Regions from separate parts of the Kocuria sp. WN036 genome, predicted to be linked through region 2. Evidence: riboswitches for the same ligand, from Rfam matches in the RefSeq annotation. Region 2 holds a riboswitch; each other region holds the start of a gene.
What was found. Region 2 has a riboswitch for S-adenosylmethionine ahead of CK505_RS17255 (O-acetylhomoserine aminocarboxypropyltransferase/cysteine synthase family protein). Riboswitches for the same ligand answer to the same signal wherever they lie in the genome.
Positions count from the first base shown of each region.

Region 1: linked by a shared signal. The riboswitch ahead of CK505_RS00040 (LLM class flavin-dependent oxidoreductase) and the one ahead of CK505_RS17255 (O-acetylhomoserine aminocarboxypropyltransferase/cysteine synthase family protein) in region 2 are both predicted to bind S-adenosylmethionine.
Region 3: linked by a shared signal. The riboswitch ahead of CK505_RS00185 (cobalamin-independent methionine synthase II family protein) and the one ahead of CK505_RS17255 (O-acetylhomoserine aminocarboxypropyltransferase/cysteine synthase family protein) in region 2 are both predicted to bind S-adenosylmethionine.

Region 1 is NZ_NSKF01000001.1:4,594-7,826, forward strand. Features, by position in the region: gene CK505_RS00035 (Vms1/Ankzf1 family peptidyl-tRNA hydrolase) at 1-57, shown strand, start outside; gene CK505_RS00040 (LLM class flavin-dependent oxidoreductase) at 151-1,569, opposite strand; SAM riboswitch class IV at 1,648-1,762, opposite strand; gene CK505_RS00045 (CoA-binding protein) at 1,905-2,369, opposite strand; gene CK505_RS00050 (maleylpyruvate isomerase N-terminal domain-containing protein) at 2,454-3,131, opposite strand.
Region 2 is NZ_NSKF01000044.1:12,836-16,068, reverse strand. Features, by position in the region: gene CK505_RS17265 (thiamine pyrophosphate-dependent enzyme) at 1-910, opposite strand, end outside; gene CK505_RS17260 (Lrp/AsnC family transcriptional regulator) at 1,152-1,604, shown strand; SAM riboswitch class IV at 1,717-1,838, shown strand; gene CK505_RS17255 (O-acetylhomoserine aminocarboxypropyltransferase/cysteine synthase family protein) at 1,876-3,204, shown strand; gene CK505_RS17250 (cystathionine gamma-synthase) at 3,213-3,233, shown strand, end outside.
Region 3 is NZ_NSKF01000001.1:36,309-39,541, forward strand. Features, by position in the region: gene CK505_RS00175 (IclR family transcriptional regulator) at 1-316, shown strand, start outside; gene CK505_RS00180 (3-hydroxybutyrate dehydrogenase) at 420-1,184, opposite strand; SAM riboswitch class I at 1,377-1,480, shown strand; gene CK505_RS00185 (cobalamin-independent methionine synthase II family protein) at 1,494-2,696, shown strand; gene CK505_RS00190 (cobalamin-independent methionine synthase II family protein) at 2,737-3,233, shown strand, end outside.

The DNA of each region.
Region 1 (3,233 bases), on a different contig from region 2:
CCCCACGGCACGGACGTCGCGGCCCTGCTGCGCTGGAGCGCCGCACCGGCGTCCTGACCCGGCACGGACGAGGGGCCCCCGCACGCGGGGGCCCCTCGTCCGTGCCCTGCCCCGTGCTCCCGGCGGAGCCGCGGGGTCAGGGGACGGGGGTCAGAGGGCCAGCTGGCGGGCGGGGGTGTCCGCGGCGGAGGGCCTGCCCGCGTAGGCGCCCCGGAACGCGGCGGCGGGGTGGGTGCCGAGCACCTTGGTCTGCCCCTTGCCGTAGAGGTTCTCGCGCAGCGTGGTGCCCTCGTAGCCGGTGCGGTAGCGGCCGCGCTTCTGCAGCTCCGGCACGACCCACTCCACGAAGTCCTCGAACGAGCCCGGGGACACGTGGTAGGCGAGGTTGATGCCGTCCAGCCCGCCCTCGTCGATCCACCGCTCGAGCTCGTCGGCCACGGTCTGCGGGGACCCGACGATCGGCACGCCCATGCCGCCCATCGAGATGTGCTTGGCGACCTCCTTGATCGTCCACTTCTTGTGCGGGTCGGCCGTGGTGAAGGGGGTCAGGAAGGACTGGATCGAGTCGGTCTTGATGTACTCCAGGACGTCGTTCTCGTCGTAGCGGCCCAGGTCCAGCCCGGACCAGCCGCCCACGAGGCCCAGCGCGCCGTCGGTGTCCGCGTACCGCTCGTAGTCGCGGCGCTTCTGCTCGGCCTTCGCGTCGGTCTCGTCGACGATCACGTGCAGCATGGCGAAGATCTTGAGGTCGTCCCGGTTCCGCCCGCCGGCCTCCGCCTCGTCGCGCAGCTTGTCGGTCACCACCCGGGTCAGGTCCGGGCGGATGCCGCCCACGAACACCGCCTCCGCGTGGCGGCCGGCGAACGCCCGCCCGCGGGAGGAGGCCCCGGCCTGGAAGATCAGCGGCGTGCGCTGCGGGGACGGCTCGGTCAGCCCGATGCCGGGGACGTCGAAGTACCTGCCGTGGTGCTGGATCGGGTGGACGAGCGCCGGGTCGGCGAAGACCCCGTTGACCCGGTCGCGCCGGACCGCGCCGTCCTCCCAGGAGCCCTCCCAGAGCTTGTAGCAGACCTCCATGAACTCCTCGGCGATCTCGTAGCGCTCGTCGTGGGAGATCTGCTCCGTCAGCCCGTGGTTCTCGGCGGCCGACTTCAGGTAGGACGTCACCACGTTGAAGCCCATCCGGCCCTTCGTGAGGTGGTCGAGGGTCGCGAACTTCCGGGCGAGTGGGTACGGCTGCTCGTAGGTGATCGCGCTCGTCACGCCGAAGCCGAGGTGCTTCGTCACGGCCGCCATCGCGGAGATCTGCATGAAGGGGTCGTTGACCGGGATCTGGGTGGCGTCCCGGATCACCGGGGCCGCGGAGTTCTGGTAGACGTCGTAGTACCCGACGACGTCCGCGAGGAACAGCGCGTCGAAGAGCCCCTTCTCCAGGACCTGGGCGACGTCCGTCCAGTACTCGATCGTGTTGTACTCGTCCGCCCGGGAGCGGGGGTGCTTCCACAGACCGGGGGCCTGGTGGCCCACGCAGGTCATGTCGAAGGCGTTCAGGGCGATGCGCTTGCTCATGGGGTGTTCCTCCCGGGTCGATGCCGACCCGCGCCCGTGCGTCGTGGAGACCTGCCCGCGGGTCCGACGCACTGGTGGGCGCCGTACTTGCCGCGGAGCACGTGCACCGCGGCCCGATGTTCATCTGGGGCACCCCGCTACGGGAGAGGGTTGCCGCCCGACCAGCCAGAGCTTCGTGTCGGGACTCGTCATCGTCGTCGGGGGACAGCTTAGCGGGTGGCCCCTGACCGGGTGCAACCCCTGTGCGGTCCCGCCGCACGGGGACGGTCCCGGCCCGCATCGGGCCTGCGCCCACCCGGTTCGGGCGGCTCCGCCGGGTCGCTCAGCCGGGTCGTTCAGCCGGGCGGGGCGAGCGGCGGGGTCCGGCCCGGGTCCAGGGTCCAGCCCCGCCGGAGCAGGGACCGGAGCTCGATCAGGGGGCAGGTGTCCATGACCACGTCGAGGCCGGCCCGCTCCGCCCGGGCGGCGGCGTCCTCGTCGACGACGCCCAGCTGCAGCCACACCGCGGCGGCGCCCACGGCGATGGCCTGGTCCACCACCGCGCCGACGCGGCGGGAGTTCACGAAGCAGTCCACCACGTCGATCGGCCCCGGGACCTCGGCGAGCGTGCGGTGGCCGGGCTCGCCGTGCACCGGCTCGCCCTTCGGGTTGACCGGGACGATCGTCATGCCGAGGTCGTCCCGGATCCGCTTCGCCACCGAGTGCGCCGGACGGGCCGTGTTGCCGGTCAGCCCCACCACGGCCCACCGGCCGGGCCGTGTCATGAGGCGGTCGATGACGGCGGGGTCGTTGCGGCTCATGCCCCCAGCCTGGCACGGAACCCGTTCCCCCTCCTTCTTCCTCCGCGGGATTGCACGTGTCGGCGACCTCGCGGAGGGGGAGGGTCAGGAGAAGAGCGGCAGGAGGTCCGCGTGCGCGCCCAGCTCCGCACGCTCCTGGGCGGTCAGCTCCGCCCGGCCGGTGCCCACGCGGGCGAAGTGCTCGTCGCTCCAGTGCTCGAGCGGTTCCCGCTCCCACAGGTCGGTGAGGACCCGGCGGACCTCGGCGAGCCCGTCCACGGCGGGACCCGGGGAGCCGTCCAGGTGCTGGATCAGGTCCAGGTGGTGGACCGTGGCCTCCACCGCGAGGGTGCTCAGCAGGTCCTCGACGCGCAGCACGTGCCCCTGGGTGCGGACCGCGCCGTCGCCGCAGTGCTGCGCGGCGTGCACGAGCGCCCGGGTGGTCTCGCGGTGGAGGGCGCGCACCGGCTCCCAGTCCAGGACCATGGACGCGGCCACGCGGGTGTGGCGCCGGGCCTCGGCGGCCCCCGCGGGATCGCCGCCCCAGTCGGTCCAGTAGGTCGCGGCGTCCCGGTCGGGGCGGGCGGTGGTGGGCGTGTGCAGCGCGACCAGCCCCCGCAGGGCGTCCATCGCGCAGTGGTGGGTGAGGTCCCGGACCGACCACCCCGGGCAGCCAGTGGCGGCCCAGGAGTCGTCGTCGCCGAGCCCGTCGAGGACCGCGCCGAACGCCGCGCAGGCGTCGCATACCAGGTCCGCCCGGGCCGGGCTTCTGCGGCTCGTCATGGGTCCATGGTGGGGCACGGAGGGCTCCCGTGCCAGCGATGTGTCGCGATCACCACGGATGCGACGGATTTGCCAGGGAACACGCCGAGGACGTTCAATTGG
Region 2 (3,233 bases):
CGGCGTCGTCCCGGTAGCGGGTGGCGTCGTCGGCGTTGGTGTGCGCCTGCATGCGGTAGGTGTGCGCCTCCACGAGGAGGGGCTCGGACTCGGAGCGGGCCAGGTCCACGGCGCGCCGCAGGGTGGCGAGCAGCGCCACGAGGTCGTTGCCGTCCACGCGCTCGCCGGCCATGCCGTAGCCGACCGCCTTGTGGGCGAGGCTCGGGGCCGCGGACTGCTGGGACAGGGGCACGGAGATCGCGTAGCCGTTGTTCTGCACGAAGAACACGACCGGCAGCTTGAACACGGCCGCGAAGTTCAGGGCCTCGTGGAAGTCGCCCTCGCTGGTGGCGCCGTCCCCGCACATCGCCAGGACCACGGTGTCCTCGCCGCGCAGCTTGGCGGCGTGGGCCACGCCCACCGCGTGCAGCAGCTGGGTGGTGAGCGGGGTCGACTGGATGCCCACGTGGTGCTCGTGCGGGTCGTAGCCGCTGTGCCACTCGCCGCGGAAGATCGCCATGACCTGCATCGGGTCCACGCCCTTGGTCATGACCGCCACGGTGTCCCGGTAGGTGGGGAACAGCCAGTCGCCCTCCTCGAGGCACAGGGCGGCCGCCACCTGGCAGGCCTCCTGGCCGTGGCTGGACGGGTAGACGGCCATCCGGCCCTGGCGGACCAGCGCGGAGTTCTGGTCGTTGACCCGCCGCCCGACCACCAGCTTCTCGTAGGCGCCCAGCAGGACGTCCGGCGCCGGCAGCGGGTACTCGTGGCCGGGGCCGGTGCCCTGCTCCTCGGGGGCGAGCAGCCGCCCGCTCGGGTCGACCATGCGGATCTCGCCGCGGGCCGGGAGCATGTACTGCTCCGGTGTGATGCCGAAGCTCTGGGAGGCCCGGAGGATCGGGTCCTCGGGGGTCTCGACGGTCTGGCTCATGGTGTCCCCTCGGTCGGTCCCCGGTGCGGCCGCGGTCCGGGGAGGGCAGGAAGGTGGTGCGGCTCTGTCTCCCCAGTATGGGAACCGGGCATGGTTCGTATCCACAGAGCGGGGAAAATGCAGAAGTCTGAGACGGACAGTGCACTGCGCGTGGACGAAATGTTCTAGTGTGGCGTGGAGCACACGCATTCGTCCGACACGTTCCGGGCCCCGCGCCCGACCCGCCCCGAAGGAGCCCGCCGTGCCCTCGACCCCCGTGCCGCTGGACGAGACCGACCGGAAGATCCTCGCGGAGCTGTCCCGGGACGCGAGGCAGTCCGTGACGGCGATCGCCGCGGCCGTGCACGTCTCCCGCGCCCACGCCTACGCCCGGATCAACCGGCTCCGGGACGAGGGGGTGATCCTGCGCTTCAGCACCGTGATCGACCCGGTCCGGGCGGGCCTGCAGGCCTCCGCGTACGTGACGCTCAAGCTCCAGCAGAACACCTGGCGGGAGCTGTGCGCCCAGCTCCAGGCGATCCCCGCCGTGCACCACATCGCCCTGGTGGGCGGGAACTTCGACGTCATGCTCCTCGTGCGGGCCGTGGACACCGTGCACCTGCGGCAGGTGATCTTCGAGCACGTCCAGCAGCTGCCCGGCGTGGTGGACACCCAGACGTTCCTGATCTTCGAGGACATCGACACCCGGGCCTGACGCGAGGGCCCGCGCCGGGCCCGGCGCGCACGGCCGGCGTCACGAACCGTCACGGTCGTCATCTTCCGACGCGGAGGGACACCCACTACCTCTGCGCATAGTGTTGTTCCAGCTTCACGAGACGTGACCGCCAAGCTCCGACTTGGTCACGCACCAACCCCATGCTCATTGGGTGGTTCGGATGAGGAAGCGGCCTGCATCTTCCGCGGCGTGCCCACCGGGCCCGCGCGGATGACCGGTGCGGGTAAGAGCAAGGCACAGGAGCAGCGCCATGTCCATCCCCGTGACCGACCACGACCTCGCGACCCGGCAGATCCACGCCGGCACCCACGACCAGGTCGTCCAGCGCACCCTGACGGTGCCGATCTACCAGACCGCGGCCTTCGAGTTCCCGGACTACGAGGCGGCCCGGCAGATGTTCGCCCAGACCCGGGCGGGCTTCACCTACACGCGCACCGGCAACCCCACGGTGGCCGTGCTCGAGCAGCGGATCAGCGACCTCGAGGGCGGCGCGGGCGCCGTGGCGACCGGCTCGGGCCAGTCCGCCGTGGCCGTGGCGCTGCTGGCCCTGCTCGGCCAGGGCGCCGGGAAGCACCTCGTGGCCTCGGAGAAGCTCTACGGGGGCACGGTGGACCTGCTCACCGACTCCTTCGCGGACTACGGCATCGAGGTCTCCTTCGTGGACCCCACCGCCCCGGGGGCGTGGGCGGCGGCCGTGCGCCCCGACACCCGCGCGTTCCTGCTCGAGTCCATCGGCAACCCGCTGGCCACCCTCCCGGACCTGCCCGGGATCGCCGACGTCGCCCGGGCCGCCGGGGTGCCCGTCGTCGTCGACAACACCCTCGCGTCCCCGGCCCTGTACCGGCCGCTGGAGAAGGGCGCGGACATCGTGGTGCACTCGGCCACCAAGTTCCTGGGCGGGCACGGCAACGCGCTCGCCGGGGCGGTCGTGGACGGCGGGACCTTCGACTGGTCCGCCCGGCCGGACAAGTGGCCGCAGTTCACCCAGGCCCGCGCCCGCTGGGGCGGACTCAGCCTCGTCGACAAGTGCGCCGCGGCCAGCCCCTACCTGCACCTGGTCCGGGCGAAGTACGTGCACGACCTCGGCACCACGCTCTCCCCGTTCAACGCCAGCCAGATCCTGCAGGGCACCGAGACCCTCGACCTGCGCGTGGCCCGCCACACGGCCTCGGCGCTGGCGGTGGCCGAGTTCCTGGCCGGGCACCCCGCCGTCGCCCGCGTCCACCACCCCGGCGTGCCCGGGGACCCCGGCGCCGGGATCGCGGCCCGGGACTTCCCGCGCGGGACCGGCTCCGTGTTCTCCTTCGACCTCGCCGCCCCGGACGGCGCCGTGGGCCCGTTCATCGACGCGCTCCGGCTGTTCAAGCTGGTCGCCAACATCGGGGACACCCGCAGCCTCGTGGCCCACCCGGCGGCCATGACGCACTGCCGCCTGACCCCCGAGCAGCGCCGGGCCGGCGGGATCGCCGAGACCACGATCCGGCTCTCGATCGGCCTCGAGTCCCCCCAGGACCTCGTGGCCGACCTCGGCCAGGCCCTCGACACCGTCGTCACCACCGTCCAGACCACCCGGAAGTGAGCCCCGCCATGACGTCCCCCACCGAGACC
Region 3 (3,233 bases), on a different contig from region 2:
CCCGGACGCGGAGGTGGACCGGGTCCTCGCGGCCACGGCCGGGGCCCGCGCCGAGTGGGGCCCGCTGCACACGCCCGAGCGGATCCGGGAGCTGCTCGCGGACGTCCGGCGGGAGGGCTTCGCCGTGAACCCGGGGCTGATCGTCGAGGGCAGCTGGGGCATGGCCGCCGCGGTCTTCGACGCGACGGGCGCGCCGGTCTACGCGCTGAGCCTCACGGGCATCGAGCCCCGGTTCAGCGGCGAGCGCCGGCAGCTCCTGGGCCGGGCCCTGCTCACGGAGGCCCACCGGCTCTCCCGGGAGCTGGGTCACCGCTGAGCGACCCGGACCGGCGGCGGACCGTCCGGACCACCAGGTCAGTCCGGGCCGCCGGGGTGTCCGGACGCGGCGCCGCAGTGCGCCGCCGCGGCCCGAGGCGGGCTCAGCGCGCCGTCCAGCCGCCGTCCATCGTGTAGGAGGCCCCGGTGACCATGGACGCGTGCGGTCCGGCCAGCCACGCGACCAGGCTGCCGACGTCCTCCGGGTCCACGAGCTTCTTGATCGGCGTCTCGCCGAGCATGATCCGCTCCACCACCTCGGACTCGGGGATCCCGTGCACCCTCGCCTGGTCGGCGATCTGCTTCTCGACGAGCGGGGTGCGCACGTAGCCGGGGTTGATGCAGTTGCTCGTCACCCCGTGGGCCGCGCCCTCCACCGCGACGGTCTTGGACAGCCCCTCCAGGCCGTGCTTCGCCGAGACGTAGGCGCTCTTGTAGGGGGACGCCCGCAGCCCGTGCACGGAGGAGACGTTGATGACGCGCCCCCAGCCCCGCTCGTACATGTGCGGCAGCGCGGCGCGCACCAGCAGGAACGGGGACTCCAGCATCAGCACCAGGATCCGGTGGAAGTCCGCGGGGTCGAACTCCTGGAGGGGGGCGACCTTCTGGATGCCGGCGTTGTTGACCAGCACGTCGACCTCGAGGCTCAGCTCGGCGAGCGCCGCGGTGTCGAGCAGGTCGACGGCCCACGCGCGGCCGCCGAGCTCGTCCGCGACGCGCTGCGCCCCGGCCTCGTCGACGTCGGCCACGACCACGTGCGCGCCGGAGCCGGCGAGGGCCCGGGCGGCGGCCAGGCCGATGCCGCTCGCGCCACCGGTGACGAGCGCCGTGCGGCCCTCGAGGTCCTGCTGCTGGGGCGTCTGGGACATGGGGGTCCTTCCTCTGGTCCGTCGTGCCCGCGGGGTGAGGGGCACGGATCACCGCCACGGTATGTGATCCAGGCCATGTTCGCGAAGGACAGCTCCTCCCGGGAGTGCGCGCCGGGTCGCGTCACACGGCGTCATGTCCGTCATCCGGGCGCCGAATGGCGCAGCGCGCACGGGTGCGCTTGGATGACAGGGTCACCATCCAGAGCGGCCGAGAGATCTGGCTCGACGACGCCGCAGCAACCCGGGCGACGGCATCCCCGTCCCGCCTCCGGTGCTACCGCCAGGACCGATGGAAAGGACGCACGACCCATGCTGCGAAGCGCCGACCGCATCCGCACGACCCACGCCGGGTCCCTCCCGCGCACCCCGGCGCTGCTCGAGGCCAACCGGGCGAAGGGGGCCGTCCCGGAGGCGGAGTACGACCGGCTCCTGCAGGACTCGGTGGTCGACGTGGTCCGCCGACAGCGCGAGCTCGGGATCGACGTGGTCAACGACGGCGAGTACGGCCACGTCATGGCCGCGGAGGTCGACTACGGCGCGTGGTGGCACTACGTCTTCGCCCGGATCTCGGGCCTCACCCCCGGCGACGTGGACCTGTGGGAGCAGGAGCCGCAGCGCTCCTCGCCCGGCAGGGTGGTCCTGACGAGCTTCGGGGACCGCCGGGACCGCCGGCTCTTCCACGAGGCGTACACGGACCCCTCCTCGGGCATCACCACGGGCAAGCAGGCGCCGTTCCCGAAGATCACCGGGAAGCTGGAGTACACGGGCCACGCGGCGCTGGAGGCGGACATCCGCAACCTCAAGGCCGGGCTGCAGGCCACGGGCGCGAGCGAGGGCTACCTCGCCGCGCTGTCCCCGGGCTCGTGCGCGCGGCTGGAGAACACCCACTACGCGGACGAGGACGAGGTGCTGACCGCCTGCGCCGAGGTGATGCGCGAGGAGTACCGGGCGATCACCGACGCCGGGCTGATCGTGCAGATCGACGACCCGTCCATCGCGGAGAACTGGGACCAGGTCAATCCCGAGCCCGACGTGGAGGACTACCTCGCGTTCACCCGCAAGCGGGTCGAGGCCCTCAACTACGCCCTCGAGGGCATCCCGGAGGAGCAGGTGCGCTTCCACCTGTGCTGGGGCTCCTGGCACGGCCCGCACACCACGGACCTCGGGTTCGAGCACCTGGTGGAGCTCATGCTCTCCATCAGGGCCGGCGGCTACAGCTTCGAGGCCGCCAACGCCCGGCACGAGCACGAGTGGAAGGTCTGGCAGGACCACGAGCTGCCTGAGGGCAAGATCATCATCCCGGGGATCGTCTCCCACGCCACCAACGTGGTGGAGCACCCGGAGCTGGTGGCCGACCGGATCGAGCGCTTCGCCCGCCAGGTGGGCCGCGAGAACGTGATCGCCTCGACCGACTGCGGCCTGGGCGGGCGGATCCACCCGCAGATCGCCGCGGCGAAGCTCGAGACCCTCGCCCGCGGGGCCGAGCTCGCCTCCCGCCGGCTCTGGTCCTGACCGGCCCCCGACCTTCCCGCAGACCCTCAGGAGGACACGCATGACCATGCAGAACACCGACCACGTGCAGACCACCCACGTGGGCTCCCTGCCGCGGACCCCGCGGCTGCTCGAGGCCAACCAGCGGCACGCCGAGGGCGCCATCACGTTCGAGCAGCTCACCGACGAGCTCGCCGTGGGCGTCGAGGACGTGGTGCGCCGGCAGCGCGAGAGCGGCGTGGACGTGGTCAACGACGGCGAGTACGGGCACACGATGTCCAGCGCGGTCGACTACGGCGCGTGGTGGAACTACTCTTTCTCCCGCCTCGGAGGGCTCACCCCGACCGACGAGGACCGGTGGGCGTCCACGGAGAAGAGGCGCTCCTCGCCCGGCCACATCGTGCTCACGAGCTTCCCGGACCGCCGGGACCGCGAGCGCTTCCGGGAGGCGTACGAGGACCCGGCGTCGGGCATCCTCACCGGGCGCTCCTCGACCACGCAGCCCAAGATCACCGGGCCGCTGACCTACACGGGACAGGAGGCCGTGGCCTCGGACGT